DNA from 3 places in the Alteromonas sp. WD8-37 genome. Region 1 is predicted to be linked to each of the others. Evidence: predicted binding sites of a transcription regulator. Region 1 holds the regulator's gene; each other region holds the start of a gene.
The links. The regulator FliA, encoded in region 1, starts transcription of late flagellar genes. The targets are predictions, from matches to a motif close to CTAAAGNTNNNNNNNNNNNNGCCGATA.

Region 2: ACTUJZ_RS02765 (VC2046/SO_2500 family protein) is a predicted target of FliA. The motif match lies at 7,008-7,034, and genes of this name have one in related genera.
Region 3: pomA (flagellar motor protein PomA) is a predicted target of FliA. The motif match lies at 6,758-6,784, and genes of this name have one in related genera.

The regions. Positions count from the first base shown of each region.
Region 1 covers NZ_JBUZOV010000002.1:504,339-515,130, reverse strand. Annotated here, with positions in the region: gene ACTUJZ_RS07750 (protein-glutamate methylesterase/protein-glutamine glutaminase) at 1-1,087, opposite strand, end outside; gene ACTUJZ_RS07745 (chemotaxis protein CheA) at 1,154-3,409, opposite strand; gene ACTUJZ_RS07740 (protein phosphatase CheZ) at 3,422-4,174, opposite strand; gene cheY (chemotaxis response regulator CheY) at 4,209-4,592, opposite strand; gene ACTUJZ_RS07730 (RNA polymerase sigma factor FliA) at 4,642-5,370, opposite strand; gene ACTUJZ_RS07725 (MinD/ParA family ATP-binding protein) at 5,367-6,233, opposite strand; gene flhF (flagellar biosynthesis protein FlhF) at 6,230-7,684, opposite strand; gene flhA (flagellar biosynthesis protein FlhA) at 7,714-9,813, opposite strand; gene flhB (flagellar biosynthesis protein FlhB) at 9,907-10,792, opposite strand, start outside.
Region 2 covers NZ_JBUZOV010000001.1:605,293-616,084, forward strand. Annotated here, with positions in the region: gene ACTUJZ_RS02730 (sensor histidine kinase) at 1-559, shown strand, start outside; gene ACTUJZ_RS02735 (LytR/AlgR family response regulator transcription factor) at 556-1,383, shown strand; gene ACTUJZ_RS02740 (ATP-dependent 6-phosphofructokinase) at 1,395-2,393, opposite strand; gene ACTUJZ_RS02745 (DUF6279 family lipoprotein) at 2,536-3,378, shown strand; gene ACTUJZ_RS02750 (GAF domain-containing sensor histidine kinase) at 3,464-4,657, shown strand; gene ACTUJZ_RS02755 (hypothetical protein) at 4,731-5,288, shown strand; gene ACTUJZ_RS02760 (response regulator) at 5,285-6,922, opposite strand; gene ACTUJZ_RS02765 (VC2046/SO_2500 family protein) at 7,061-7,537, shown strand; gene trhO (oxygen-dependent tRNA uridine(34) hydroxylase TrhO) at 7,629-8,624, shown strand; gene ACTUJZ_RS02775 (EF-hand domain-containing protein) at 8,690-8,932, shown strand; gene ACTUJZ_RS02780 (DEAD/DEAH box helicase) at 9,040-10,389, opposite strand; gene ACTUJZ_RS02785 (CoA transferase subunit B) at 10,495-10,792, opposite strand, start outside.
Region 3 covers NZ_JBUZOV010000009.1:14,506-25,297, forward strand. Annotated here, with positions in the region: gene ACTUJZ_RS14865 (NAD(P)/FAD-dependent oxidoreductase) at 1-748, shown strand, start outside; gene ACTUJZ_RS14870 (DUF1365 domain-containing protein) at 745-1,470, shown strand; gene ACTUJZ_RS14875 (class I SAM-dependent methyltransferase) at 1,479-2,735, shown strand; gene ACTUJZ_RS14880 (family 16 glycosylhydrolase) at 2,816-4,807, opposite strand; gene ACTUJZ_RS14885 (flagellar motor protein MotB) at 4,962-5,897, opposite strand; gene pomA (flagellar motor protein PomA) at 5,903-6,664, opposite strand; gene xseB (exodeoxyribonuclease VII small subunit) at 6,950-7,195, shown strand; gene ispA ((2E,6E)-farnesyl diphosphate synthase) at 7,250-8,137, shown strand; gene dxs (1-deoxy-D-xylulose-5-phosphate synthase) at 8,172-10,028, shown strand; gene ACTUJZ_RS14910 (phosphatidylglycerophosphatase A family protein) at 10,091-10,576, opposite strand; gene thiL (thiamine-phosphate kinase) at 10,576-10,792, opposite strand, start outside.

The sequences.
Region 1 (10,792 bases):
GGGCAAGGTTGGCTTTGGCCACGGCCTGCGGCATGCCATATACCACACACGAAGCCTGGTCCTGAGCCCAGATGGTAGCCCCGCGTTCGCGCAACGTCTGACAGCCATCGCGGCCATCGGCGCCCATGCCGGTTAAAATCAGGCCCAGCACATCGCCGCCATAGCACTGAGGCAGGCTGGCAAAGGTCACATCCACGCTGGGCTTGTAAGTAAAATTATCCTCGTTGCTTTCGCTAATCTGCACCACGGCCTGGCCCTGACGCGACACTACCCGCAATTGTTTGCCACCGGGTGCCAGATACGCATGGCCGGCTTTAAGTACATCGCCATCGCTGGCCTCCTGTACCTGAATTTTGCACTGGCTATTAAGACGCTGGGCAAATGCCTGGGTAAAGGTGCCGGGCATATGCTGCACCAAGATGATTGGGTGGGCAAAATCAGCCGGCAGCGGCATCAATAATTTTTGCAACGCCACCGGGCCACCGGTGGAGGCGCCGACCGCCAGACAGCGGTAGGATTTGCCTGAACGGGTTACCGAGGTAACGGGCGCCGGAGCAGGCGCCGCCGGGGCATTGGCCTGGCCGCTTAATACTGATGAAGAACGAATAAACGCCGATTTGGGTGCATTGCGGGGCATGCTGATGGCATCCCCACGCGCGGCAGGCATGGCTGCACGCCGGATCCCACCACCACGGCGCGCCAGCAAGCGCACCTTGGTGCGCAATATGGCGGCAGCTTCCTGACGCTCGCCGGCAATGTCTTCAAACTTTTTGGGTAAAAAGTCCAGCGCACCGGCTTCCAGCGCGTCCAGTGTGGCTTGCGCCCCCTGATGGGTTAACGAGGAAAACATCATGATGGGCAGCGGGCGGCGTTGCATGATAGCTTTGACCGCGCTGATCCCATCCATCACTGGCATTTCCACATCCATGGTCACCACATCCGGATTGAACCGGCTGATCATGTCGATGGCTTCCTGGCCGTTGGCGGCTTCTCCTACCACTTCCAGATCGCGATCAGCATTTAAAATATCGCGAACCCGGCGGCGGTAAAAACTGGAGTCATCCACAATCAACACTTTAAACGCCATGTTTTACTGCACCCTTGTTACTATTATGCTTGCCTGGTGACGCTGCCTGCTTGTGCTGACGCATGCTTAGCTGCGCTTCGCATAGCGCTTAAGCAGACCGGGAATATCCAGGATCAGCGCAATGCCGCCATCTGAGGTGATGGTCGCACCCGCCATTCCCGGGGTGCCTTGCAACAGCGCATCCAACGGCTTGATCACCACTTCTTCCTGGCCAATCAGCGCATCTACCACAAAGCCGACTTGCTGGGTGCCGATTTGCACCACCACCACATGGCCTTTTTCGCGGTCCACCGCTTTACCGCCACGGATCAGCCAGTCGCCTAAGAAAAACAGCGGGATGGCTTTTTTGCGCACAATCATGGTCAGTTGGCCATCGACAGTATTGGTCTTGCTGACATCCATATTGATGATTTCGCTGACCGCGCCAAGCGGCAGCGCAAAGGTTTGCTTGCCGACAATAATCATTAAGGTAGGCAAAATCGCTAGGGTTAACGGCACCTTAATGTCTAAACGGGTGCCTTTTCCCAGTTGTGAGTCGATATTAATGGTACCGTTGAGCTGGGTGATTTTTGTTTTCACCACATCCATGCCCACACCACGACCAGAAATATCACTGATTTCGGTTTTGGTTGAAAACCCAGGTGCAAAGATCAGATTAAAGGCATCTTCATCTGACATGCGTGCAGCAGCATCAGCATCTAATACTCCACGGTTAATCGCAATATCTTTCAATTTGGCGGGATCCATGCCTTTACCATCATCTTCGATGCTCAGCAAAATATGATCGCCTTCCTGTGATGCCGACAAACGCACGGTTCCCATGCGTGGTTTACCCGATGCCTGACGGTCATCCGGCATCTCGATACCATGGTCTACCGAGTTGCGTACCAGATGCACCAGGGGATCGGCCAGGGCTTCTACCAGGTTTTTATCCAGATCGGTTTCTTCGCCTTCCAGTTCCAGGGTAATTTCTTTTTTCAGGCTGCGAGCCAAATCACGCACAACCCGCGGGAAGCGGCCAAACACTTTTTTGATTGGCTGCATGCGGGTTTTCATCACCGCGCCTTGAAGGTCACCGGTCACCACATCCAGATTGGCAATGGCTTTGGTCATGGATTCATCATTGGTATTGATGCCCAGGCTCAGTAAGCGGTTTCTCACCAGCACCAGCTCACCCACCATGTTCATGATCTGATCCAGCCGCTTGGTGTCGACCCGTACTGTGGTTTCGGCCGGTGGTGTAGCTGCCGTTTTTTTGTCTTCTTTTTTTGCCGCCGGCGCATTGGCTGAGGCCGGTGCCGGGCTACTGGCCGCGGCAGGTGTCGAAGTACTGGTTGCCTGCTGTTGCTTGGCGGCGCTCACCGCCTGGGTGGTAGCCGTATCCACAGCATCTTCGGCCTTGGTAGGTTGACTGGTAGCGGCCGGCTCAGCATCTTTGGCTGTGGGGCCCTGGCCCTTGCCATGTAACTGGTCCAGCAACGCTTCAAATTCATCATCTGAGATTTCATCATTATTGCCGCCCGGGGCAGCGCTGGACGTGGCTACCGGGGCTGGCTCGGCTGCAGCCTGAAACTGGCCTTTACCATGCAACTCGTCTAACAGTGCTTCAAATTCATCATCGGTAATATCATCCCCGCTACCGGCCGGCGCGGCGGTGGCAGACACCGGTTTATTCTCGGTTGCGGCCACAGCATCAGCCGGGTTGGCGGCGCGCCCGGGCGCGCCACTGCCGTGTAGTTCATCCAGCAGCTTTTCAAATTCGTCTTCGGTAATTTCATCAATACTGCCACCGGCGGATGGCGACATCGCTGCCACTTCCGGAGCTTGCGGTGTCTGCTCTACCACCTGCTGCAGGTTGTCATCCAGATTGCCCGGGGTAGCAGGCTGGGCACCGGCCCGGCTGGCATTGTCAAAAATCGCCTCATCCGGGGTTTCTGGGGTGCTTAGCTGATGTAACAGCTCCACCAGGGCCGGGTCCGCTGGTTCCAGCGGCTCACGGGATTTGACCTTTTCAAACATGGCCACCACCACATCGGTGGCTTGTAAGATGGTGTCCATCAGCTCAGGGGTCAGGGTGCGCTGACCATTGCGCATGACATCAAAAACATTTTCGGCACCGTGGCAAATCTCCACCAGTTCGGTCAGCGATAAAAAACCGGCGCCGCCTTTTACTGTGTGATAACCGCGAAAGATTGCGTTGAGCAAATCACTGTCTTCGGGGTGATTTTCCAGGTCCACCAGCTGCTCTTGCAACTGCTCCAGGATCTCACCGGCCTCTACCAAAAAGTCCTGTAAAATATCTTCGTCTAAATCAAACGCCATCAGCCCGCTCCCTTAAAACCCTAAGCTAGACAAAAGGTCATCAACATCGTCCTGACCTTTTACAACGTCGTCGCGTTCTGCGGCATTCATGATCGGCCCTTCTGCTTCGACTTTTTCGTTTTGTTTTTGTTGTTTTGCCGATGCTTCGGCAGCACTGACCTCAGGCTCACCAAACATGGTCAGCATGTTCACCAGGCTGTCTTCCACTTCTTTGACCAGCTCGATAACCCGACGGATCACCTGCCCGGTCAGATCCTGATAGCCCTGGGCCATCAGCACTTCGGTCAGTAGCGCGGTAAGACGATCGGATTCGGATGATGCATCGCTTAACAGCTGATCGATATCGCCGCATAAGGCTTTAAACTCGCCCAGCTCGATCTGGCGGGTCATCAGCTTTTTCCATTCTGGCATGATGCTGTCAATTCGCCCGGATAACGACTCGGCGATCGGCATACTGGCTTCCACCGCATCCATCGTGGTGTTGGCGGCTTTCTCCGTTTCCTCAATCACGTAGGTCAGGCGGGTTTGGGCATCTGGAATATCATCATTGGCCAGGCCAACAATGCGTTCATCCAGTTGAAAATTATTCAAGGCATCGTGCAGCTGGCGCGTTAGCTTGCCCACTTCGGCAAACAGCTCGATGGATTCTTTGGTAGATATCGCTTCCAGCAGGCCGTGAGCAGCAGCGTTATCGCCCTGCTCCAGGTAAGTCACAAGCTGCCGCGCTTCTTCTAATGAAATAGGCACATTGACATTGGTCGACATCCAGTTTTCCTCTGTGTCTGTCAGAACAGCTGGATTACCCTAAGCGTTCGAAGATTTTATCTAATTTTTCTTTGAGGGTAGCGGCGGTAAAGGGTTTTACCACATAGCCATTTACGCCTGCCTGAGCGGCAGCCACGATTTGTTCTTTTTTGGCTTCGGCAGTCACCATCAGCACCGGTAGCTGCTTGAGTTTGTCATCAGCGCGGATCGCCCGCAGCAGGTCGATGCCCTGCATGCCTGGCATATTCCAGTCGGTCACCACAAAATCAAAATCGCCCTGTTGCAGCATCGGCAACGCAGTGCTTCCGTCATCCGCTTCCTGGATGTTGGAAAAGCCCAGATCCTTCAATAAATTCTTTATGATTCGTCTCATCGTAGAAAAATCATCTACCACAAGAATTTTCATATTTTTGTCCAAAATGGCCTCCACCGGGGATAGTAATTATTATAAATCGTTCTAGGTTTGGTTAGTTATCGGCACGCCACGACTGCATTTTAGCTTTTAATTTTAGCATTGCCTGGCTGTGTATCTGGCTGACGCGAGACTCACTGACATCCAGTACTTCACCGATTTCCCGCAAGTTAAGTTCTTCGTCATAGTACAACGAAAGCACAATCGCTTCACGCTCGGGCAGCGTGGTGATGGCATGGGCCAGCGCTTTTTGAAACGCGCCCTGCATCAAATCTTCCAACGGGGTGTCAGCCCCCTGATTAGCCGGGGTGGTGATCACATCTTCCGACACGCCTAAGTCTTCAATGCCCACCAGTTTGCCGGCATTTACTTCATTGAGCATTTGATGGTAAGTGTCCAGTGATACATCCAGCTTGGCTGCAATGTCCACATCACGGGCATCGCCGCCAGTTTCCCGCTCTACTTCATTGATGGCTTCGGTAATGGCGCGGCCATTTTTATGTACCGAGCGCGGCGTCCAGTCGCCTTTGCGGATTTCATCCAGCATAGCACCGCGGATACGGATACCGGCGAAAGTCTCAAAGCTGGCGCCTTTTGAGCCGTCAAAATTTTTGGCCGCTTCTAACAAACCAATCATGCCCGCCTGAATCAGGTCATCCACCAGCACACTGGCGGGTAAACGCGCCATCAGATGATGGGCGATACGCTTGACCAGCGGCGCATGCCGCTCCACAAGCTGGGCTTTATTGGTTTGCTGCTGATAAGCGGCCGCTTTGTTGTTCAACGCTGCATTCCTACTGCTTTGCCGGCGACAAGTTGCTCAATAAAAAATTCCAGATGCCCGCCCGGTTGATTCGGAATGGGCCACTGTGCGGCATTGGCCGCCAGACGGGTAATGGCCTGGGCTGCTGGCGAGCCGGGAAAGGCATCGACAATGGCCGTTTGTTTGCGCACTGCTTTACGAATATTTTCGTCAAACGGTACAGTTGCCACTAACTCCAGCGCCACATCCAAAAAGCGCCCGGTGACCTTGGAGAGTTTATTAAACAGCTCCTGGCCTTCGCGCATGTCCCGCACCATGTTGGCCACAATCTTAAAGCGGAACACCCCGTGTTCGCGGTTCAAAATTTTGATCAACGCATAGGCATCGGTTAAGGAGGTTGGCTCGTCGCACACTACCACCATGATATCCTGTGACGCTTTGGAAAAGCTCAATACCATGTCTGAGATCCCGGCGGCGGTATCCACAATCAATACATCAATTTGCGAGCGCAACTCACTGAACGCGCGGATCAACCCGGCATGCTCGGTGGGTGTCAGTTCGGTCATAGACTGGGTACCGGAAGTGGCCGGTGCGATCTTGATACCATGGGGGCCGGTCACCAGTACCTCATCCAAGGTACATTCGCCGGATAACACATGGGCGAGATTTTTTTCCACCCGCAGGCCCAGCATCACGTCCACATTGGCCAGGCCAAGGTCAGCGTCCAATACCATTACACGCTTGCCTTGCTTGGCCATGGAAATGGCTGTATTCAGGGTAATGTTGGTTTTCCCTACCCCACCTTTACCACCAGTAACGGCGATGACTTTAATTAATCGTGACTGATTCATCTTTCGTAAGCTACTCGCTTGATCTTCAATCATACTGCCTGTGCTGAATTTCCGATATTACTGGCACTAGTATGAGTCAAACCATACTTTTTATAAAGCTTTGCCGCAGCAGAGACCAGAGATTTTGCATCTGCCACTTTAATATCCTCGGGCACCTGCTGGCCATCGGTCAGATAACTGACCGGCAGCGCATGTTCAATGGCTACACTGAGCACCTCACCTAAGCTGTAACATTCATCCAGCTTGGTAAAAATACATCCGTCCAATTTCACTGCATCGTAGGCGTGAATGATACGCTGTAATGCGGGATATTGGGTATTTGCCTGCGCCACCAGGTATTTTCTCACCGGTTGCATCTGGCCACCGTCAAACTTTGCCAGTTGCTTGATCAAGCGGCTGTCACGCTGGCTAAAACCAGCAGTATCGATCAACACCATGCGCTTGTGACGCAGCTGGAACAATAATTCGGCCAGTTCTTCACTGGATTGGGCCTTACGTACCGTACAGCCAATAATCTTGCCATAGGTGGCCAGTTGTTCATAAGCTGCAATCCGGTAGGTATCGATAGTGATCATCGCCACCTGATCGGCACCGTATTTTTGCGCATAGCGTGCAGCCAGTTTAGCCACAGTGGTGGTCTTACCGGTTCCGGTTGGCCCCACCAGCGCTACCGCGCCGGTTTGTTGCAGAATATCATTGCCAGAAACATTGACGCGATTAGCCAATAGGTTAAGCAGATAAATCCAGGCTTCGCGTTCGTTGTATTCTTTTGGTGTGTAATTCACCAGTTGTTCAGCCAGGCTGTAGCTTAAGCCCATGCCTTCTAGACACTGCATCATATAGCTTTGGGTCGGGCTCTGGCGCTGCTGCTTGTCGTTCATCAGGCCGGCCACCTGAAACTGCAGCACATTACGTAAAGAGGCCAGCTCTTCCTTGATGGCATCCAGTTCACTGGTGTTGCCGCTGTGTGCAACCGGCTGGCCGGTAAATTGAGTGGGCGCTTCCTGGGCTGACTGCGAACGCTCTAAATCTAATTCATTTTCATCGTCAAAAAAGTTAAAGCCATTGTGCGGGGCCTGACGCGACGCAGATGGTTGCGCTGATTGTTGTGACGGGCGCTGAGGTACTTGTTGCTGCTGAGGCTCTGGCTGACGCTGAGGGGCTGCAGCTTGGGCACGTTCAGCCTGCTGACGCTCAACATTTTTATTTACCTGCTTTTCCAACAGCGCGCGCAATGTATCCGGGCCATCATCGCCGATGATTTCGCTTAAGCTGGGCGTGCCGCCTGATGTTGAGGTGGATTTGGCCGCCGGGGCTTTACGCGGGGCTAGCTTGGCTTCGGGTTCTTTGTCGTAGGCTGCCACCAGTTCAATCCCGTCGGCTACCTTGCGGTTGGACATGATCACAGCTTCGCCACCTAACTCGGCTTTTACTGCATTCATTGCTTCGCGCATGTCTTTGCCAAAAAAACGTCTGATTTTCATTGCAACCTCTACTCATGCCCCGCGTCAGATTATTGACCCACTGAGCTGACAATTTTTATTTGTTTGTCATCTGGTACTTCCTGGTACGACAGTACATTCAGGCCAGCCACAGAATATTTAAAGAAGCGGGAAAGTACCGGGCGTAACATGCCAGATGTCAGCAGTACTGCTGGTTCACCGGACAATTCCTGTTGCTGGCTGGCCTGTTGCAATGATTTTTGCAAGCGGTCAGCCAGGCCAGGTTCGATGCCGGCGCCATCTTCCCCTCCTGCCTGAAGGGATTGGTGCAACATCTGTTCCAACTCTGGCGCCAGAGTTATGACGGGGATTTCCGGTGTGCCCTGGCAGATTTCCTGGGTGATTAAACGCTTCAGGGAAATACGCACCGCCGACACCAGTACATCCGGGTCCTGGCTCTTGGTGCCATATTCACTCAAGGTCTGCACGATGGTGCGCATATCGCGGATAGGCACCCCTTCAAACAACAGGGTTTGCAATACTTTGACCACGGTACTGAGCGGCAGAATATCCGGCACCAGCCCTTCCACCAGTTTGGGATTGGTTTTGGCCAGCATATCCAACAGTTGCTGCACTTCTTCGTGTCCTAATAACTGATAGGCATTGTTGGTCAGCAGCTGAGATAAATGGGTGGCCACTACGGTAGCTGCGTCTACCACGGTATAACCTAAGGTCTGAGCATGCTCACGCTGATTGGGCTTGATCCACACAGCATCCAGGCCGAAAGCCGGGTCTTTGGTGACGCGACCATCCAGGCTACCAAATACCTGCCCGGGGTTTATCGCCATTTCTTCATCATGGCTGATTTGCGCATCGCCAATGGTCACACCTAACATGGAGATGGTGTAGGCGTTAGGATCTAAATCGAGGTTATCGCGAATATGTACCGGCGGGATTAAAAAGCCCAGCTCTTGTGACAGCTTTTTACGCACACCTTTGATGCGGGTCAGCAGCTCACCGCCCTGGGACTTATCGACCAGCGGGATCAGGCGATAGCCAACTTCTAAGCCCACGGTGTCGACCTGCTGTACATCATCCCAGCCCAGTTCTTTCACCTCTGGCGTTTCAAGGGTCTCACCATTGGCCGGCGTCAGTGGCGCAGGCTCTTGCTCGGCTTTTTTGGCCTGGCGGGTTTGCCAGTACGCATAGCCACCAGCAATGGCCGAAAAGCCCAAAAACGCAACATGCGGCATGCCCGGGATAATCCCCATCACAAACAATACCGCCGAAGCAATGTACAACGCTTGCTGATTGCCTAGCTGGCTGCGAATTTCTTTACCCATTTCCTGGGTTTCGTTTTCGCGGGTCACGATGATGGCAGTGGCCACCGAAAGCAACAACGATGGAATTTGCGCTACCAGGCCATCACCAATGGTTAGAATGGTGTACACCTCCACTGCGCTGCCAAAGGTCAGATCGTGTTGCAGCATGCCAATAAACAAGCCTCCCACGATGTTGATCAGCATTATGAATAAGCCGGCGACCGCGTCACCTTTAACAAATTTTGACGCACCGTCCATGGAGCCATAAAAATCGGCTTCTGCAGTGATTTCTTCACGGCGCTGACGGGCCTGGTCCTGGTCGATGTAACCGGCATTCAAATCAGCATCAATAGCCATCTGTTTACCGGGCATGGCATCGAGGGTAAAGCGAGCGTTGACTTCCGAAATCCGGCCGGCACCGGCGGTTACCACTTTGAAGTTGATGATCAGCAAGATGGCAAAGACCACAATCCCCACCGCATAGTTACCACCGATGACCACGGCACCAAAGGCTTCGATAACCTTACCGGCGGCATCGCCGCCTTCGTGGCCGTACAGCAGCACCACCCGGGTGGAGGCCACATTCAATGCCAGACGCAATACCGTGGCGATCAGCAAGACTAACGGGAAAATACCAAAGTCGATGGGGCGCTGGGTAAATACCGCCACCAGGATGATGACCAGCGACAACGCAATGTTAAAGCTGAACAGGATATCCAGTAAAAACGGCGGCATGGGCAGGATAACCATGCCCATAATGGCCAGCAGTACGATGGGGGCACCCAGGCCGCTGGCAATTTTTTGCAGCTGACTCTTGTCGATTTGTTGCAGGTAACCTGATAACTGCATGGGGAATTGATCTCACTATCAGAAAATTGACGCTGAAGGCTTTCTGACAGGGGCTGTTACAACTACCATGCCACAATGTGGCGAATGCCAGATTTAGCGGCGCAACTCCTCGGGGATAGGCAGGTCTTTTTTCAGCGGTTTAGGCCGCTGGGCTTTACCAGCTTTATAAGCGCGCAGCTGATAGACATAAGCCAGCACCTGAGCCACCGCCATAAACAGGGTGTTGGGCACTTCATCATCCACCTCGGTGGAATAATAAATAGCACGGGTCAGCATAGGCGTGGGGATCAGCATCACGCCATGGGCACTGCCGATTTTTCGGATATGCATGGCCAGTTCGTCGGCCCCTTTGGCCACCACCACGGGTGCCCGGTGGCCGTCTTCTTCATACTTGATGGCCACCGAAAAGTGAGTCGGGTTTGTGATGATGACATCGGCTTCGGGCACCTGTTGCATCATCCGGTTGGCCGCCGCCTGGAATTGCAGGCGGCGGATGCGGCCTTTGACCAGCGGATCACCATCGGAATTTTTACGCTCGTCTTTGACCTCCTGCTTGGTCATCTTAAGCTCTTTGTTGTGCTTATGAATTTGAAAAGGTACATCAATGGCGGCGATGGGGATCATGCCCAGGGTCAAAAACAAAAAGGCCCATTCGAGCATATCCAATGCATGAAAGATATTGAGCGGGTACATTTCCCGGTCCAGGTGCAAGGCTTCTTCTTTAAAAAACAGCAAGGAAACCACCGCAATGGCGCCCACCACAAAAAACTTGGCCAGGCCTTTTATCAGCTCTACCACCGCATTGGCGCCGAACATGCGCTTGAAGCCGTTCAGTGGATTTAGCCGGTTGCCTTTAGGCTTGGCGGTGTCCCAGGTGAAGTTGTAGCCACCCAGCGCAATACTGCCATAGATCCCGGCCGCCATGGCGATAACCATGTACATCAGCACCGAGCCGCTCACTGACCCCATGGCTTCGCCA
Region 2 (10,792 bases), on a different contig from region 1:
TAATACTCTCAATGCAATTTCAACCCTGATTTTACTTAAAGAAAATGACACCGCTGAGGCGATGGTGTCTCGGCTGAGCAACTTTTTACGCTATTCGCTGGATAATGACCCTATCAAGCGAGTGCCACTGAGCCAGGAAGTGAAAGCATTAAGACTATACCTGGATATAGAAAAAGTGCGCTTTGATGATCGATTGGAAGTGGACTGGAATATTGACACGGGCTGCGAAGATGCCCTGGTGCCCAGCATGATTTTGCAGCCATTGATTGAAAATGCCATAAAGCATGCCATATCTAAAATGGAGCGGGGCGGCAAAATTGCCATTTCGGCCCGCAGCTTTGGCAATGATTTACTAATGGATGTGGCTGACAACGGCCCGGGTGCCGATATACAGGATGGCCAGTTATCCCGCGAAAATGGCGTGGGGCTGGTGAATATCCGCGAGCGCCTGCAGTCGCTGTATCAGCGCAACTTTGCCTTTTCAATTGAGCATAATCAGCCCACCGGCGTGAGGGTACGATTACGTATCCCCTATGAAGTAAAAGAATCCAAATTATGAGTGAACACATTATACAAACTATCATTGTGGACGATGAGCCGTTAGCCCGCCGGGGTTTGCGTGCACGCCTGGAACGTTATGATGATGTGTCTGTGGTCAGTGAGTGCCAGAACGGGCTGGATGCGGTGGGAGCTATTTCCCAGCATCGCCCGGACCTGGTGTTTTTAGATATTCAGATGCCTGGCCTGAATGGTTTTCAGGTAATTCACAAACTGCGGGAGCTGAATCAGCCCATCCCGTTGATTGTGTTTATTACCGCCTACGACAGCTATGCCATTAAAGCCTTTGATGTGCATGCGCTGGATTATTTGCTTAAACCGGCCGACGATGAGCGGCTGGTGGAAGCCTTGAATAAAGTACGCGAGCATTTGTCGAGCCAGCAACAGGATGTGCAGTCCCGTAAACTGGCCAGTTTGGTAGCGGACCTGACCGGTGATGATTGCGAAGAAATTTTACGAAAGCTGGCTAGCGGCGAAGCCATCGATACCAAACCGTACCCAGAAGTGCTGGCCATCAAAGATGGTTCCGAAGTGACCCGGGTGGCTGTGCAGGATATTCAGTGGATTGATGCTGCCGGCGACTATATGTGTGTGCATGCGCTGGATGGCATGCATATTATGCGTAAAACCATGAAAGAGCTGGAACAAGAGCTCAACCCGCAATGGTTTGTGCGGGTGCACCGCTCGGCCATCGCCAATATTCGTTTTGTTAAGAAGCTGGTCAGTCATATCAGTGGTGAGTACCACCTGATTTTACAAAATGACACCGAACTTAAAGTCAGCCGCAGCCACCGTGATAAAGTCAAGGCGGCAATGAAGTTGTGACCCTGCCAGCGCTATACATAGCGCTGGTTCATCAAGGTTTGCATGGTGTCCACCGACGCGGTGTCCAGTGATTTACTGTTTTCCCAGGTCTGGGATAAGGGCACTGTAACCACAGCATGATTGTGGATGCCGACCATCACGTCAGTGTCTGGCTTTCCCACCAGTGACACTGCATAGGTGCCCAGTTTAACCGCCAGCAGCCGGTCCTGACTGACTGGTGAGCCGCCACGCTGCACATGGCCTAAGGTGACCGGGCGCACTTCCATCTTACTTGCATGGGCCAGCTGGTCACACAAATCATGGATCCCGCCAGGCCAGACATTTTCAGCCAGCACGATAACGTAACTGACCGCGCCCCGTTTTTCCTGACGCTGGGTGATTTGCCGGGTGATTTGCTCTAAGCATTCTTTAGGTTCAGTAAACAGTTCCGGCAAAATAGCAAAATCAGAGGCAGAGGCCAGGGCGGCATTCAAACCCAAAAAGCCGGCATGACGGCCCATCACCTCCACTAAAAACACCCGGTCAAAGGCATCGGCGGTATCGCGCACCTTATCAATCGACGACATGGCGGTTTCGATGGCGGTGTAGTAGCCGATGGTCGCATCGGTACCAGCCACATCATTGTCGATGGTGCCGGGGATCCCTAAAATCTGCCCGGACCACATATCAGCCAGAGCGTGAGCCCCGCGAAATGAGCCATCCCCACCGATAACAATCAGTGTATCAATGCCGGCGGCAGTAAGATTATCGGCCGCCTTCTGCCGCCCCTCTGGGGTGCAAAATGGCTGACAGCGGGCACTATGCAGCAAGGTCCCGCCGGCTTGTAAAATGTTATGCATGCGCTCGCAGGTCAGAACCTTACTTTGATTTTCCAGCAAGCCGTTGTAGCCGCGTAAAAATCCCGATACCTGATGACCAGCACGGTCAGCTGCCAGCACAATAGCCCGCAGGCAGGCATTCATACCCGGGGCATCGCCGCCGGAAGTCAACACCCCAATGTGTTTGCTCACAATTTGAAACCTTTTTGATCAATATTAATGGCAAAATTTGTATATGCTACAAATAGCTTAGCGTACACGCTGATACTTAAACCGCTGGCCAGCGCACGGTGCGCCGGTTAAAACCACCTTTAAACTCATTTCAGGAAGATGCATGAAAAAGTGGCTGTTAATTGTTTTCGCTAGCCTGTCGATAATGGGCTGCTCCTCGAAATTAGCTTACGACAACCTCGACTGGCTGATCTATTGGTATATGGACGATTATGTGGAGCTGTCGGATCACCAGGAAGACAGATTTGATGCATATTTAGCCCGCTGGATTGACTGGCACCGCAGTAAAGAATTGCCAGCCTATCAGGAGCAGCTACAGCAACTGCGGGCGCATATTAAAAATGATGCTCTGGATAAACAAACCATTGCCTATCATCTGGAGCAGGCCCGTCAGCACGTGGAAACCCTGCGTGTCAAACTGGCCCCGGATTTGGCCGAACTGGCCAGTGAGCTGACCGATGAGCAGGTTATTTATTTATTTGCGGCACTGGAAAAAGAAAATCGTGAGGAAGAAGAGGAAATTCTGGAGCGTCGCGACAAAAGTGCTGCTGAGCTAAAAGAAGATCTTATCGAGCAGGTCGAAGAGGAATTCGAAGACCGCATGGGAGATTTGACCGATACTCAGGAGCGGATTATTGGCCGCTATGCACCGCAGTTTCAGCGCTCCGGTTTACTGTGGATTGAATACCGGCGTGCCATTCAAAATGCGGCGCGGCGTTTATTCATCCAGCGCGACGATAAAGCCCGCTTTGTCGACAAGATGACCCGCCTGATGATGGAGCCTGATGCGTATCGCAGCCAGGAGTACCTGGCATTACGCGAAAGCAATCGCGCATTGTCGCTGGAGTTGACTACTGAGCTGGTACAAACCTTAAATGCCGACCAAAAAGCGCATCTACTGGACAAAGTGGATAACTGGCTGGAAACCATAGAAGATTTGCGGTGATGTGTAGCAGACTAAGGTCGACCTGTACAGGCAGAGACCGTATACTTACGCTACCATTTTTTTCATCGTAGTTCAGGCAGCAGGTATGAACCAAGCTCACCAGCAGGATGTGCAGGCGATACAGTCCATAGACGCTGTGCCACATATAATGCAGATGATCGCAGATGCGACCAACTTACGCTTTGTCTGTGTGGCTAGAGTCACTGACACCACCTGGACCACCTGTGCTGTGCTCGATAACATCGAGTTTAATTTACAGCCGGGTGACGAGCTGGACATCACTACCACGATGTGTGATCAGGTGCGGCGCTCTTCTAAGCCGATCTTTATCGATGAGACCGCCACCGATCCAGTGTATCACGATCACCCGGTGCCAAAAATGTTTGGTATCGAAAGTTATTTTTCGTATCCGATCTATTCCAGCGAAGGTGAATTTTTTGGCACACTGTGTGGCCTGGACCCCCTGCCTAATAAAATCAAAACCGATAAACTCAAAAGCATGATCAGCTCTTTTGCCGGGCTGATTTCGTGCCAGATTGACAGTGGCAAGCGTCTGGCTTCGATGGAGACAGCCTTATTGGATGAGCAACAAACCGCTAAGTTACGCGAGCAATACATTGCGGTGCTCGGCCACGATTTGCGCACCCCGCTTTCTTCTATTTCAATGGGGATCGAGCTGTTAAAAGAACACAGTGAAGGCCAGGCTGCAGCAGTGCTGTCCAAGATGGAGTCCAGCTCCCGGCGCATCTCACGTTTGATCAGTGATGTGATGGATTTTACCCACGGTAAAATGGGCAGTGGGATCCCGCTGACCTGTACCACCACCGACAAGCTTGCCTATTACCTGAAACATACGGTATCGGAGCTGGCCAGTTTATATCCTGACCACAGTGTAGAAACCGATATCACCATCAGCGGTCGCTTTTTTTGTGACCCAGCGCGCATCTGTCAGCTGTTGTCGAATTTACTGGTCAACGCACTGGTGCATGGCGATCCGGCTCAACCGGTGCAGGTCAGCGCCTGGCTGGAACAAGATAGTTTGCATCTTGAAGTTGCTAACGGCGGCACACCCATCCCAGATTCAGTAATGCGTCATATCTTTGAGCCATTCTGGCGCGAAGCCGGTCAGCGTAATGCCAAAGGGTTAGGACTGGGGTTATTTATTGCAGCGGAAATTGCCAAAGCCCACCAGGGGGTACTGACAGTGGGCTCTGACGAGCATGAGACCCGCTTTACCTTTCGAGCCGACCTGACGCCGGAGCACACCTCCACAGCTTGATGGTGCAAAATTTGTACGCTTAGACAGATCTCGCACTATACTCAAAGTACAGGCAGCGTACAGATGTAGCACCATGAGTGAACAAATTATTTATCATTTTTCCCGCAACCGACAGCACCAGGCCGAGATTCTGCGCAACATTGCTTTGTGCTGTCTAACCTACATTGGCGGCCTGATTGTCTTGTGGTATTTGGCTGAGCTGCCAGTCTCCAGTGGTTTTGTGATTATCTCCTCATCCATTCTTGCTGCCATCGCTGCGCTTTTCATCGCACTGATTGTCTGGCTCAAATTACATCCGGCAAAATTTGAAATCTGTCTGACCCAACAAAATTTTTCGTTATTTTACCCGGACGATCCGCAGCGCAGCTTTTGTGTGCCGGTAAAGCATATCCGTTGTTTTGAATATCGCCGCAATATGTCACCTAAAGGGCCGGGGTTATTGCATAAGGGCCTGGTGACTCTGGATGGTAAGTTTTATGAATTATCGACCCACTATGGCTGTAGCCTGCGTGAAGTAGTGCAGGCAGTCCAGCAAATCAACCCGGAAGTAACGCTGGAAAAAAGCGTCAATATCCAAATGCCGGCGGCTTTACGTTCTTTGCAGCATGCAGGGCGCAAAAAAGCAGTTTAATTCAACAGCGCGGCCAACTCGTCTTTTAAATCGTCGAACTTTTCCTGATGATGGGCCCGTAAGGGCGTATCCCGCAGCCATTTGTTCAGCCGGCGGCATTCGGCAATCAGTTCGGCAGAACAGGCCCCTTGTTGCTGATGCAGCTTCAAAATACACTGGATCAGATTAAGTGCTACGCCGGTATTTACCGGAGCATGCTCCTGGGCCAGACTAAATTCCACTCGGGCATCTTCATATTTGTTTTGCTGATAAAGCGCTATGCCCTGGCGGTTGTGCTTCAAATACAAGGCATGTCTGGCGCTGGCTTGCTGCGCACTATGTTCAATGGCGGCCAGGCCGGGCGCGTCCAACTGACTGTGGCTGTCTTTGGCCTGCGCCAGCAACGGCTGGGCTTCATCGTATTCACCCAAATCTAGCATGACTTTTACCAGATCGGGCACATACACCGGCGGGCACTGGTCATAGCGGCTGGCGATATCATCCTGAGAGTCATACAGGGCCTGACGTGCATCCTGCAGTTTACCATCTATGGTGGCTACCCGGGCCATCATCATCTGTTCAAAAATAGTCAGGTCGACATCGTCTTTTAAGCGCTGGACCACTTCATCGTTACGACCGCGCTGCAAATGAAGTATGGCATCCTGCTGATAGCGATTTCGGATCCGTTTGTCCTCGGCAAATTCAGCCACATCCAGCATACTGCGAATATAGCCGCACCAGTAACCAATATGTTGATGCACACTGCGCTTGGACAACTGCCAGATGGCCCCGCTGGCTGTACTGGCCAGTTCGAAATCACGGTGCTGGCGCGCAATATCACAGGCAGTAAGGTGACGGGGCAGGGAATAGGGCGACAACTTGATGGCCTGGTTGATCGCCTCGATGGCAGCAGCCCCATCGTCTTTGGCCATGCGGGCCCCGGCAATAATGTCGTAGGCATCGGCACTAAAGCGATTTTGCTCCAGCACGTTATCACATAATTGCAGAGCCTGGTCTGGCTCTTGTAGGTACAAATAAGTGCGGGCTAAGGCAATCTGCATCCATTGCGACTGGGCCTGCCCTTGGTAAGGGGCCAGCACATCCCGAGCTTGTTCATATTGTTGAGTTTGCCAATACAGTTCGGTCAGTAACAATTCCACAGTGTGTGTGTAGCTGCCCGATTCGGCCAGCAACGCCTGGCAGGCAGCTATCGCAGTAGGGCGATCGCCTTCATCAATTGCACGAAACACCGGTAGCAACGCCTGACGCTTTTTCCATGCCCGGTTGAGCCGGCTTTTAAGCTGCGCCTGGGAAAAGGGTTTGATCAGATAATCATCCGGGCGCCGCTCAATGGAGCCTAATACCACAGGCCGGGCACTGTCGGCGCTGATAATGACCACCACCGCACTGGGCGGGATGAGCTGGCGGGTACGCAGTTCTTCAACAAACTCAAAGCCATTTTTTTGATCAGCGCCCAAATGCAAATCGGCAATGACCACATCAAAGGCTTGCTTGCGGCACACCGCCAGGGCTTTTTCGGCTGATGACTTGGTCACCACTTCGGTGGCACCCATGGAATTCATTAACCCGCGTAGCAACAATAAAAACGGGCGCTGGTCTTCCACAATCAACACCCGTTTATCAGCATAATTCATACATAAGCTCGTACAACAAAACAGTCCTTTTTGTTCTCAGAATGCCGTTGGTAAGCGGATCAGTACCGAAAGCCGACAGTCTGTATTAAAGATTTTAGCGGCAAAACCGATATAACCCCAGAGCAGCAGGAGAAATTTGTGACACAGGCAGTATCGCCCGAATCGGTATTTAAAGGCAATCTGGATTGGCACGGTCAATTGAACCGGGCTACCGGGGATCCGTCACAATTTGCCTTGTTTCTGGCCATGCACCTGCAACCCGGTGGTGAGGCCGCACGGTTTGCGCCCGATCCGGCACCCCAGCAACCGGCCAGCTTACCGGCCAACTATTACCGGCGCGCGCCGCACACAGCAAGCGCCGGTATCGACGCGGTTAATCGCTACAGCCAGCTAGTGGCCAGTGGTGACACAGCCAGTCTGATGCTGTGGCGGGCCATGCATCCCGACCCGCTACACAGCCATGATAACCCTGGTCACTTAACCCCTGAGGTTGTGGCGAACTGCAGTTATGCCACCCAGCGCCGCCTGCAACACACGCTGGCCACAGCAGCGGTACCTACCGATCCGAGCCTGTTGGATGACATTGTAAAAAGCTCGAGCGCCTTGCTGGCCTAGGCTGGCCTGGCCATCAGCGGCATTTTTTGCTATATTCGCCGCCGCAATTTGCACTGGTTTTACGTTCCAACTCGCAAAGGTTATTCAATCTATGTCTCAATATGTTGTCTGCGCAATGTACAAATTTGTTGCGCTGGAAGATTTTAAACAATTACGTGCGCCGCTTCAGGCCAAAATGGAAGAGCTGGGTATCAAAGGCACCCTGCTGCTGGCAGTTGAAGGGATCAACGGTACTGTGTCAGGCACCCGTGATGCCATCGATGGCTTACTGGCCTGGCTGAATCAGGATGCCCGTATTAATCCGATCTCAGTAAAAGAATCGCTGCATGAAGAACAGCCGTTCTACCGCACCAAGGTCAAGCTTAAAAAAGAAATTGTCACCATGGGTGTGGAAGGGATCGACCCACGCAAGACAGTGGGTAGCTATGTGAAGCCTAAGGACTGGAATGCACTAATCAGCGATCCTGAGGTATTTGTGGTCGATACCCGTAACGATTATGAGATTGATATCGGCACCTTTAAGCACGCGGTGGACCCTAAAACCAAAACCTTCCGCGAGTTTCCTGATTATGTAAAACAGAATATGGACCCGTCTAAGCATAAAAAAGTGGCCATGTTTTGTACCGGTGGCATTCGCTGTGAAAAATCCACCGCCTATATGAAAGAACAGGGCTTTGAAGAGGTCTACCATTTAGAAGGCGGTATTCTGCAGTATCTGGAAGATGTGCCGCAGGAACAGTCGCTGTGGGAAGGTGATTGCTTTGTGTTTGATAACCGGGTGGCGGTGAATCATCAGCTGGAAAAAAGCCAGTATGAAGCGTGCTATGCCTGCCGCCTGCCAATTACCGAAGCAGACAAACAGTCGGCTCAGTATGAAGCTGGAGTTAGCTGCCCGCATTGCTATGGTACCCACTCTGAAGAGCAACTGGCGCGGTTTCGTGAGCGTGAAAAACAGGTGCAGCTAGCCAAGCAACGTAATGAAGAGCATGTGGGCACCGAGGCCCGCGAAGCCATGGAAAAGCGCCGTCTGCAAAAAGCGCAGGAACAGCGTGAACGCGCCCTGCAGGCAAAGCAAAAAGAAGCATAGACAGCCAGCATTGAGGGCGTTACACTGAATTTATTGTATTTAGCCGTGAGTAATAGGGATAATCAGTGAACGCCCAACTTTCAGAAGAAAAAATTGCTGAAATAAAGAGCGATTTTAGTTTTTTCGACCGCGATGGTAATGGTCAGATTGACCTGCCGGAATTTATCGAACTTTTGACAGTGTTGTCGCCCAAAACCAAAGCCAGTCATGTTGAAGAAGGCTTTAAGCTAATCGACAGCAATGATGACGGCTACATTGATTTTGACGAGTTTCTTTCCTGGTGGCAGGAAGGCTGGTGGGAATATTAAGCTAGTCTGTCTAGATATCAAAAAGCCTGCAATTGCAGGCTTTTTTTGTGGGTGCAGTTTTTTTTAGGTGAATGTCTGGCGCCCAGACGAAAACTGAGCGCCAGTGATCAATTTTCGTCTTCGTCATCCTGATCAAGGGATGGGTCCACCTGCTTTTTACGCTTTATCGGCAGATTGCCCACATCTTCCCCAGCCGTGGTATCCACCCGGCGCTTACGGACCGGCTGACGTTTTGTCGCCGGGCGCTGAGCCTGTTTGGCTGAAGACTCGGAATCCGTCTGCGGCGCCGAAGTACGTTTGGGCTTTTTGCCGGTAAACTTAGCCGGCAGGATTTCGTGACTGGTGGCTTCCAGCGCATAGTCGACCTGATCCCGGATTGCCTCAAAGCTACGCCAGTCTCGTGGCCCGACCAATGAAATGGCGGTGCCTTTATGACCGGCACGGCCGGTACGGCCAATTCGGTGAATATATTCATCGGCTTGCTTGGGCAAATCATAGTTAAATACCAGGCCAACCTTACGCAAATCCAGGCCACGGGAAGCCACATCGGTGGTGACCAGAATCGAATGCTGGCCACGGCTAAATTCACTCATGATCTGGGCGCGTTGGTTTTGCGGTAAATCACCACGCAAAGCAATCGCCTCACGATGATGGGCATTAAGCAGAGCACACAGCCGGTCAGTGTCTTCGCGGGTAGCAGTGAACACGATAGCCTGATTGTAGTCTTGTTCATCCAGTATCTGCGCCAGCAGAGCATCTTTGTGCTCCACATGATCGGCCAGCACGATATGCTGTTCGATATCCTGGTGCGCGGCACTGGCCTGGCCCACCGCGATACGCACAGGTGCGCGTAATAACGAGCGGCTCAGATGCGCTAGCTCCAGGTTATCCAGCGTGGCCGAAAATAACATGGTCTGCCGTTTACGGTGATCGGCATACTGATTGATGATATTTAGCTGCGCAGCAAAACCTAAATCCAGCATACGATCAGCCTCATCAAACACCAACAGCTCCAGGCCATTTAAGAAAAAGCTTTTATCCAGCAGATGATCAGCCACTCGTCCGGCAGTGCCCACCACAATGGCCGGGTTTTTACGCAGTACATTGCACTGAGTATTATAATTTTCACCACCTACCACCAGAGCACAGCCGATGTTCAACTGGCTGGTCAGGCTTTTAGCTTCCACGTACACCTGCTTAGCCAGCTCCCGGGTTGGCGCCAAAATCAGTGCCCGCGGATCCTTTTTACTCAGCGCTTTTTGGCTGAGTAAGCGGTGCACCAGCGGGATCAAAAATGCCAGAGTTTTGCCTGAACCCGTTTGCGAGGACGCAATGATGTCTTTGCCGCTGATAGCCGGCGCTATGGTTTGTTGCTGGATCTCGGTCAGAGTCTCAAAGCTTTTTGCCTGCAGCTTGGTAATGATTTTGTGATGAACAGGAAGATCGCTGATGTGCAAGAGTGCATGCCTTTTAATAAATAATGGGCACATTATCCCTGAAGGCGGGGTGAAATTAAAGGAGCAAAAGCGCGGCCGGGCGCTGCTGCCGGCCGCATACGGTAGCTACTGTACCTGCATTTCGGGAATGTCGCCCTCGGCCACCAGTTTCCCTGCGGTTTTTTCGCGAATATCATCCACTGACACACCCGGTGCCCGTTCCTGCAAATGAAAAGCGCCGTCTTTGACTTCCAGCACTGCCAAATCGGTGATAATTCGGGTAATGCAATTAACCCCGGTCAGCGGCAGCGTACATTCTGGTAGCAATTTGGAATTGCCGTGCTTGTCAGCGTGGGTCATGGTGACGATGATATTCTTGGCGCCGGCCACCAAATCCATCGCACCGCCCATGCCTTTGACCAAC
Region 3 (10,792 bases), on a different contig from region 1:
CTGGTCGGCGAGCCTGGCCCAGAGTAAAGATTTTCCCCTCGCGTTTTTTCTAAGCTTTTTTCACAACCACGGCTTGCTGAATATCGACGACCGCCCGCAGTGGTATACGCTTGTGGGCGGATCATCCTCCTATATTGGCCCGCTAACCGCCGGCTTCAAGGATACCATCCGTCTTAACGCCCCAGTGCAACAGGTTCGCCGCACCAAAGACGGCTGGCAGGTAGATAGTGTCGCTGGCAGCGAAACCTTTGATGAGGTGATTTTTGCCTGTCACAGTGACCAGGCGTTGGCAATGCTAGCCGAGCCTACGGCAGCTCAGCAAGAGATTTTAGGCAGTATTCCTTATGCTGATAATGATGTGGTCATGCACACCGACACCGACCAGTTACCTCAGCGTGAACTGGCCTGGGCCAGCTGGAATTACCGACTCAATGAAACCGCGGCTGAATTTCAGGCTCCGGCTACAGTAACTTACAACATGAATATTTTGCAGCGGCTCGACACCGCTTCCACATTTTGTGTCACGCTGAACAATACGCCTAATATCGATAAGCACGCCATATTGGGTCAATACCAGTATGCACATCCACAATTCAGTCACCAGATGGTGGCCGCACAGCAACGCCGGGCAGAGATTTGCGGTGTGGATCAGCTGCATTTTTGCGGCGCATACTGGTACAACGGCTTTCATGAAGATGGGGTAAACAGTGCTCTGGATGTGGCCCGCCGGTTTGGAAAACAATTGTGAACAGTTGCGGCATTTATGAGGGCACGGTGTATCACGAGCGCTTTCGCCCTACCTCTCATCGGTTTAGCTACCGCATTTTCTTGTTTTGGCTAAACCTGGATGAGATTGAGCAACTTGATGATACTGTTAAACATTTTTCATCCAGGCATCGGTCTGTTGTACGGTTACGTAGAACAGATTATGTTGGCAATGCTGATAGCACCATTAAGCAGGCGGTGCTGGAGAAAATTAATCAGCACAGTGAACAGACAGTTAACGGCGAAGTATTCATGCTGGGGCAATGCCGTATGTTGGGCTTGTATTTTAGCCCGGTGAATTTTTACTTTGTCCGACCTGACGCTCAGAGCGACTTTACTCATATGTTGGCAGAAGTATCGAATACGCCGTGGAATGAGCGTCATTATTATGTGGTCGACCTGGCGAGCCAGGCTCCCACTGATAAGCAATTTCATGTATCGCCGTTTAATCCGATGCAGATGCAGTATCAGTGGACTATCAGCCAGCCCGGTGAACAATTCACTATGCAGATGGACTGCCATCAGCAACATAAGGATTTTAGCGCCGGTTTAGCTATGACCCGGCAGCCTTTGACGTCAAAAACCTTAGCCCGGGCGATCCGCAAGATCCCCAGCATGACAATAAAAACAGTGGCGGGGATCTACTGGCAGGCATTGAAGCTGTGGTTAAAACGCACGCCGGTCTACCCGCACCCGAAAAGTTAGGAAAGATTATGTCTCACGGAGAAACCGCAGTAACACTCCTCCCTGCCGGGTCGCTGGCCGACCGCGTCTGTCGCTCAGCGTTTTTAAAAGTCATGGCCATGTTGCCCTGTGGCATCATGGAAATTAAAGAACAAGGACAACCGGTCGCCCGCTTTGGTAAACCCGATGAAGACTTACGTGCCGAGATTGATATTCAGGCGGTGGGGGCTTACCGCCAACTGTTATTGGGCGGTAGCATCGCTGCTGGCGAAACTTACATGGATGGCCTGTGGACCACCCCAGATCTGACGTCGGTAATTCGTATCTTTGCCCGCAACCTGCCGTTTTTGGATGCCTGGGAAAACAAATTTAAATGGCTGACTATGCCGGTTAACAAGGTGCAGCATTTTGCCCGCAGTAACAATGCTCAGCAGGCCAAAAAGAATATCGAAGCGCATTATGATTTGGGTAACAAACTGTATACCCGCTTTTTAGATCGTAGCATGATGTATTCCTCGGCCATTTATCCAGATGCCAACTCCAGTCTGGCGGATGCCCAGCAACACAAACTGGCAGCCTTGTGTAACAAGCTAAAACTGCAGCCCGATGATCATTTAATGGAAATTGGCACCGGCTGGGGCGGCCTGGCCATTTTTGCGGCCAAACATTATGGTTGCCGGGTTACCACTACCACCATCTCAGAAGAACAGTATGCCTATGCCTCCCAATGGGTAGCACGGGAGCAATTACAGGACAAAATCACCCTGCTGAAAAAAGACTACCGCGATCTCACCGGCTCGTATGACAAGCTGGTGTCGGTAGAGATGATTGAAGCTGTGGGCAAGCGCTATCTGGGCAACTTTTTCAGCAAATGCAGCAGCCTGCTAAAACCTAACGGCATCATGGCGCTGCAATCTATCACTATTGACGACCGGCGCTTTGAAAGCTACGCCGATAGTGTGGATTTTATTCAAAAATACATCTTCCCAGGCGGCTTTTTGCCCTCGCAGCTGGTGATCAATGACCACTTGAAGCGTTACAGTGATTTGATGATCCGCGATTTACATGATATCGGGCTGGACTATGCCAAAACCCTGGATGACTGGTACCAGGCGTTTGTACTGGCCAAAGACGCCCTGATGCAGGATGGCTATGATGAGCGCTTTGCGCGCATGTGGACCTACTACTTAAAATATTGCGAAGGCGGCTTTTTAGAACGGGCCATTTCGGCGGTGCAGCTGGTGATGACTAAACCTCAATGCCGACTGCCCATTACGCGAGGGTAGTAGCAACGTCTTCAGCAGTAAAAACAAAAGGCTTACCACCCGGTAAGCCTTTTTATTTTGCCTACTGCCAGATGCGTTGATTAAGGGCACATCCCGTTGCTATTTGAGGCATCAAATGTCAGCGAGCTTTGCACATCGCTTACGCAAAAATTAGCTGTAACATTGCCAGATAATGCGCCAGAGGAGGTAAATGTAACCTCGCCATTAGCATCTGTGATGCCGCTCACCACCTCATTCCAGTCTCCGCCAAATTGGCCATTGACAGTGGCGCCGGCCACTGGCCCGCTGGTGTTATCTGCAATGGAAACAACAGCCTGCGCTTTTTTCATGCCCTTGCCAGCGCTGACCGTGCTGGTAGACACACTGCTCACGACAGCTGTGGTAGCGGTTTCGCTCTGGCCGGCATCCGCGCCGTAGAGTTCAATATTATCAAGATAATAGGTATCGCCATTGTTCGTGTTAGGCGCGATCAGGATTACGATAGTATCTACATCGGTATCAGTTGTACCGCCATCAACTCTGTCTTCCAGTTTAAATTTCAGGCGCTGCCAACCTGCCACAGCTTCTGTATGGGCAATAAATTTGGAGTGCCGACCGGACGGATAGTTGTCCGCGGTTGCCTGGCTGCTGTCTTCAAGTTGGATGAGGACTTCCTGCACTGACGGAACCGGCATATAGACATCCATATAAAATGCTTTATTGCCCTTGATGAGGGGACCAGCATCCGTAATGACTGCTGTACTGCCAGCGATCACATCATACAGTGACGCGTTGCTTCGCACATATTCCAGGGCGGTGGCCGAATTATTCACACTGTCTGGTAAGGGGTTGGGTACCTCATTGTATTGCCCTTCCCAACTAGTGATCGTCATAGCGCCATCACTTTCAAAATCATCCAGAGCATGTTCACTGGTAAGTTCCGGTAGTACATGCACATCCATAGCTACAGTACTGGCCCCACAACTATTACTGATGTCAACCGAGACAGTTCCGCCTTGCTGCGCCCAGTTGACACTGACACTATTAGTGCTGGATGTTTGCTGGGTGGGAGTCGTCCAGCTATAACTGCTGCCAGTCCCTGTTTCATCCACAATCTGATAGGTCGCCTGAGAATTTGCATCAACAATGTGGGGACCGGACAGTGAAGGCTGCCCAAAGTCGTACACCCGCACATAGTCGACTTCCATAGTTTGAGGCAGTTGTGAATCGTCTACCACCCCGCCGATACTCCCACCAACTGCCATATTAAGTAAAAAGTGATAGCTGTAATTTTCAAACGTCCAAAATCCAGGATCACTCAAGTCCTCAGGAGTTTTGACGGAGTACAAAATGTCATCGACATACCAGCGAATTTCATTGGGTTCCCACTCTATGGCGAACTCATGAAACGCACTCGACCAACGATCAGGTTGCTTTAAAATTCGGCCACTGGTCCACTCATTATTGGGATACGGATTGCCATAATGAAGAGTGCCAAAGGCGATCATATCGGCCTGGCCGGTGGCCTCCAAAATATCAATTTCACCACTCATCGGCCAGCCTTCAGCGGGATCAGTAGGCAGCATCCAAAATGCCGGCCACATGCCCGTGCCAGTAGGCAACTTGATACTTGCCTCGAAGCGCCCGTGAGTCCATTCACCGCCATTAGGCATATTTGCTGTTCGGATTCGGCCAGAAGTATACTGACTTCCTTTTACGCGCTGCTTTTTCGCAGTAATGGTCAGCTTACCATCAGCGACAGATAAATTTTCTGCCTGGTAACTTTGCAGCTCATTATTACCCCAACCGCAGATGCCATAACTACAACCATCACCAAGCATGATCTCCCACTTGCTGGTATCCAGTTCGGTTCCGTTAAATTCATCTTGCCATACAGGGGTCGGGTTTTGACATACAGCGGCTAACCCTGGCTGAGTCATGATACCGCCTATTGCTAAAACAACTGCTTTTCTCACGAGGTTTTGCTTCATCCACATACCTTTACCTTTAAAATTCCGTGCCGGCGTCCCAGCGTTGAGTTTATCGGCCAATGCGACGAGCAATGTAAGCGCTTTCAGAATTAATGTAAACAACTTGTTGATTATTTGTTTGTTTTGATGTGCGCAGTTGCCGCGCCATTGCGGGCAGGCTAATTGGTGAATGTGAACAAGACGGTGTTGGTCGACAAACCCGCTGTACGCTGTATCTCAAGATGCACCGCACAGTGGAAGTAACCCTGCAATAGAGTTACTCGTCGCTCAATACAGAAATGGGCTTGGAAATTTTAGGCTTGCCCTGATTGATGCTGATTTCGACCCGCCGATTTTGCGCCCGCTCCGAAGAGGTTTGCGGGTTTTCCACCAGCGGTTGGGTGTCTGCTTTGCCTACCACTTTCATGCGTTTTTCGTCAAAACCGGTGGCCGTACGTACCTCTTCGGCCACTGCTACCGCACGCTGCGCTGACAAGTCCCAGTTGGAACGGTACAACTCATTGGCGATATGCTGGCCGTCACTGTGCCCGGAAATTTCAATCTCGCCCGGCATATCAGCCAAAATTGTCCCAACCTTTTTTAACACCGGTTTAAACTGTGGTTGTAAAAATGCCGAGCCGGCGGAAAACGAGCCATTTTCACGAATACGAATAGTAATTTGCTGTCCGAGGCTTTCCAGCTCAATGGAGCCGTCCAAAATTTCTTTTTGCAGCTGCTCGGCCACCTTTTTCATCATCTCTTCGACTTTGTCTTTATCTGCAGCCTGTGGCGCCGAGGATGTTTGTTCACTGGCAGTTTGCCGCGCCTGGCCACCGCGCTGTTCGCCTCGCTGTTTCTGCCGACCGCCGGCCGAGGCATCCTCGCCGGACTGAAACTCTAACATTTGCTGGGTCACTTCCATGGTTTGCTGCTGAATGGTTTCGATGGGAGTCGGATCGGGCTTACCCGGGCGAAATTCCATGGCAATCACCGAAGTGCCTTTGGGAATATCTTTAACTTCGATTTTGTTTTGCACCCCGAAGGCGAATTTCATTGAACCGGCAATTTGCTTAAATTTGAGTACATCCATTTCCGAAAACGCCAGCAGCAGTACAAAAAAGCACATCAGCAGCGACATCAGGTCGGCAAAGGTGCCCATCCAGGCGGGCAAACCTTCGGGCGGGCATTTAGGGCATTCTTCCTGTTGTGCCATGCTGCTTACTCCTCGTCAGCGTCGCCGCGTTTGCTGGATGCCAGGTAGTTTTTCAAAATACCTTCAATCACCCGTGGGTTCTGGCCATCGGCAATGCCAACGATGCCATCCAGGATGAGCTTTTGATTGAGCTTTTCTTCTTCCACCCGGTTGCGCAGTTTAGAAGCGATAGGCAAGCAGATAACATTGGCAAAAAACGCGCCGTACAGGGTGGTCAGCAAGGCTACGGCCATGGCCGGGCCGATGGCTTTCGGATCGTCCATGTTAGACAGCATAGCCACCAAACCAATCAGGGTACCAATCATTCCCATGGCCGGAGCCACATCCCCCATGCCTTTGAAGATAGACACACCGAACTCGTGGCGTTCGGTGGTCATTGAGATATCCTTAATCAGGGTTTCACGTACCACTTCGATATCATGGCCATCTACCAGCATGTCGACGCCTTTTTGCATAAAGGGGTTGGCAATCTCAGCTTCTTCCAGCGCCAGAAAGCCCCCTTTGCGCGCCGAATCTGCCATCTCAACAATTTTTTCGATCAGCTCATCCGGGGTGTCGATTTTAAACATGAATGCTTTACCGGCAATCTTGCCGGCGCCGAAGAACTGGCCCAGGGTAAATTGTGACAACACTACAAACAGGGTTCCGCCAAATACGATCAGCACCGAGGGAACATCGACGAACATCACCAGGTCTCCGCCCAGAATCATGGCCATGACAATAAAGCCAATTCCACCCAACATGCCAATGACGGTTGCTAAATCCACAGGAATATCCTCACTAAATCATTTGGTTGCGAACAACACCAAAGGTGTTGCGCCGACTTAAACAGTAACCGGAACACAATGTGTCATGTATACTATCGGCATCTGGTGAAAATTCTATACCTCTGCCTTACAATTTGCGGTGTTAACCCGCTCACTTAGGTATTTTCCACAGCACTTTTTACCCTACAGCGGCCTGCGACAAGTGCATGACTGGACAAACCATTTGACCGGTCCGGCCCTGTCGGTTAATGTGCGCCTAATCTACATAACAGCGGAACCGTTATTGTGACTAAGTCAACCAACGCCCCGTCTTTTGAGCAAAGCCTGGCCGAACTGGAAGCCATTGTAAACCAGATGGAAAACGGTGATTTGCCACTGGATGAAGCACTGCAAAAATTCGAACGCGGCATCGCCTTATCCCGGGCCAGCCAGCAGGCGCTGGAACAGGCAGAACAAAAAGTCAAAATGCTGCTGTCTGAAAATGGTAATGAAACCCTGGCAGATTTTGCCGACGATAACACCTCGCAATAGCGCGCTTCCCTGGGCCGGCATTCCGCATAGGCCCTTGTATTTCAGGTCTGTATTATGAATTTTGATGCATTGCGTCATCGTGTAAAACAACAAACAGATGACAGTTTGCAAGCTTTGATCGCCGGCCTGCCCGACCATGCTCCCGAACTTAAAGAAGCCATGCGCTATGCGCTATTGGCAGGCGGCAAGCGCATGCGTCCGTTACTGGTTCACCTGGTGGGAAACACCCTGGATGTGCCGGTCCAGGACCAGACGGCTATCAGTATGGCCATCGAATGCATTCATGGCTACTCGCTGGTGCACGATGATTTGCCGGCCATGGACGATGATGACCTGCGCCGCGGCCAGCCAACCTGCCATATCCGCTTTAATGAAGCCACCGCGATTCTAGCCGGCGACGCGTTGCAGACGCTGGCCTTTACAGTGCTGACCGATGCGCCGTTATCGGCTGAGGCAAGTAAACAACGCGCGGCACTGGTGGCATTACTGGCACGAGCCTCCGGCTACAGTGGCATGTGCGGCGGCCAGGCCATTGATCTGGCAGCCACCGGCAAAAGTATCGACATTACAACCTTACGCCAACTGCACCAGTTAAAAACCGGCGCCTTACTGGTGGCCTGTGTCGACATGGTCACCCTGGTGGCCGGCATCAATGCCGAGGCCCGGCAGGCGCTGCAACGTTTCGCCCAGATTATTGGCCTGGCCTTTCAGGTTCAGGATGATATTTTGGATGTGGAAGGCGATGCCCAGACGCTGGGCAAACCGCAGGGCTCAGACGAAGGACTGGGAAAAAATACCTTCCCGGCCTTACTGGGCATGGAGCAGGCCAAACAAGAACTGGCCCGCCTGCATGACGAGGCTCTTCAAGCGCTGGACAGTTTACCCTACAATACCGACTATCTGGCAGCGTTCACCGATTTAATGGTAAATCGCCAGCACTGATAACAGCGCTGCCCATCAAGACAGAATAAAACCAATGAGTTTAGACCTAACCCACTACCCTACACTAGCCAAGGCACAAACCCCGGAGCAGTTGCGCAAGCTGCCTCAGGACAAACTCAAAAGCCTGGCCGATGAACTTCGCCAGTACTTGCTGACCTGTGTCAGCCAGTCCAGTGGCCATTTTGCATCCGGGCTGGGCACCGTTGAACTGACCGTGGCTCTGCACTATGTGTACAACACCCCGTTCGACCGCCTGATTTGGGATGTGGGCCACCAGGCCTATCCACATAAAATCATTACCGGGCGCGCGGACCGAATGTCCACCATTCGCCAGAAAAACGGCTTGCACCCGTTCCCCTGGCCAGGTGAAAGCGAGTACGACACGTTTGCAGTCGGCCACTCCTCCACTTCCATCAGTGCCGGGCTAGGCATGGCTGTTGCAGCCGAAAAAGAAGGCAAAGGCCGTAAGGTGGTATCGGTCATTGGTGATGGTGCCATGACCGCCGGTATGGCGTTTGAAGCCATGAATCATGCTGGTGATATCAATAAAGATATGGTGGTAGTGCTCAACGACAACGAAATGTCGATTTCAGAAAATGTCGGGGCGCTGAATTCGCACCTGGCGCGCTTGTTGACCGGCAACTTTTTCAACAAGATCCGGGATGGTGGCAAAAAGCTCCTTAGCAATGTACCGCCGATCAAAGAATTTGCCAGCCGTGCCGAAGAGCATTTAAAAGGCATGGTAGTACCGGGAACCATCTTTGAAGAACTGGGCTTTAATTATATCGGCCCTATCGATGGTCACGATGTAGGGACCATGGTGGATGCGCTGCGTAATATGCGCAACTTCAAAGGTCCACAGCTGCTGCATGTGGTCACCCGCAAAGGCAAAGGCTATCCTCAGGCTGAGCAAGACCCAATCAAATTTCACGCAGTGCCTAAATTTAACCCGGCCGACAATGCGCTGCCCAAAGCCAAAGCCAGTGCGCCCAGCTTCTCAGCCATCTTTGGTCAGTGGCTATGTGATATGGCACGCCAGGATCCCAAATTGATGGCCATTACGCCGGCTATGCGCGAAGGCTCGGGCATGGTGGCCTTCAGCCAGCAATTCCCGGACCAGTATAGTGATGTGGCCATCGCCGAGCAGCACAGTGTGACGTATGCTGCCGGGCTGGCAAAAGATGGCCTGCATCCGGTGGTGGCAATTTATTCGACCTTTTTGCAGCGGGCCTATGATCAGCTTATCCACGACGTGGCACTGCAAAATCTGCCGGTTTTGTTTGCCATCGACCGCGCTGGCATTGTCGGCGCCGATGGTCAGACCCACCAGGGGGCATTTGACTTAGCCTTCCTGCGCTGTATCCCCAATATGTTGATCATGGCACCCAGCGATGAAGACGAGTGTCGCCAGATGCTTTTCACCGGTCATCGCGCTAATCAGCCAGCGGCGGTGCGTTATCCCCGTGGTGCCGGCATGGGTGTCACCCCACAGGCCGAGATGCAGGCATTGGAAATCGGTAAAGGACGCATGCTGCGCGAAGGCAAAAAAGTGGCCATCTTGAATTTTGGTACCTTGCTGCCCTACGCATTAGAGGCTGCTGAACAATTGGATGCCAGTGTGGCGGACATGCGCTTTGTGAAGCCATTGGATGCAGCGCTTATTCGCCAACTGGCCGATGACCACGATTTGCTGGTCACGCTGGAAGATGGCTGTATTGCTGGCGGCGCCGGGGCCGGGGTGGTAGAGTTCTTACAACAGGATAAACGCCTGGCCCATGTGCTGCAGTTAGGCTTGCCGGACCGCTTTATTGAGCAAGGCACCCAGCAGGAAATGTACACCGAACTGGGCCTGGATACAGCAGGTATCGTGCGCCAGGTACAGGCGTACTGATACCCCGTTGGTACAGACAAAAAAACCGGCCATGAGCCGGTTTTTTTATATCCGATACGCCATTAAAACGGCCATAGCAATAAGATTGCGTGCAGTGAAATACAGGCCATCAGCCCGGCCAGAATATCATCCAGCATGATCCCTACTCCACCATGCAGGCGCTTATCGATCACAAAAATCGGCCAGGGTTTGAGAATATCGAATAGCCGAAACAGCACAAAACCGGCCAGCAGGTGCAACGGGGTCAGAGGTATTAGAATAAAGGTGCACAGCATCCCGGCAATTTCATCCCACACAATTGAACCATGATCATGAACCTGCATATCATCGGCGGTCTTGCCACATAGATAAATGCCAACCAGCGTGGCCAGTACCGTCAGGCCGGCAAACACACCATCACTGGCATCAATCAATAACATCAACAAGGGGATCGCCGCCAGCGAACCGAAGGTTCCAGGCATCACCGGCACCAGGCCACTGCCAAAACCCAGCGCACAAAAATGAATCGGGTTTCGCATGGACACCCGCTCGCGATATTGGCGCTGCATCAGACAGTGTGCTCGAAACCGCGTGTAGCCGGGATAGGGTAAGCAGTATTTTTGTTTTTCAAATCAATCTTTTTCGCGTGGCCGGTAATCTGACCGACACAGCTAAACCGAATCCCAGTGTTGGCCAAAGCGGTTTCCAGATTACCGCGCTGTTCTTCGTTGACGGTAAAGATCAGCTCATAATCATCACCGCCGCTCAAGGCATACTCAATGGCC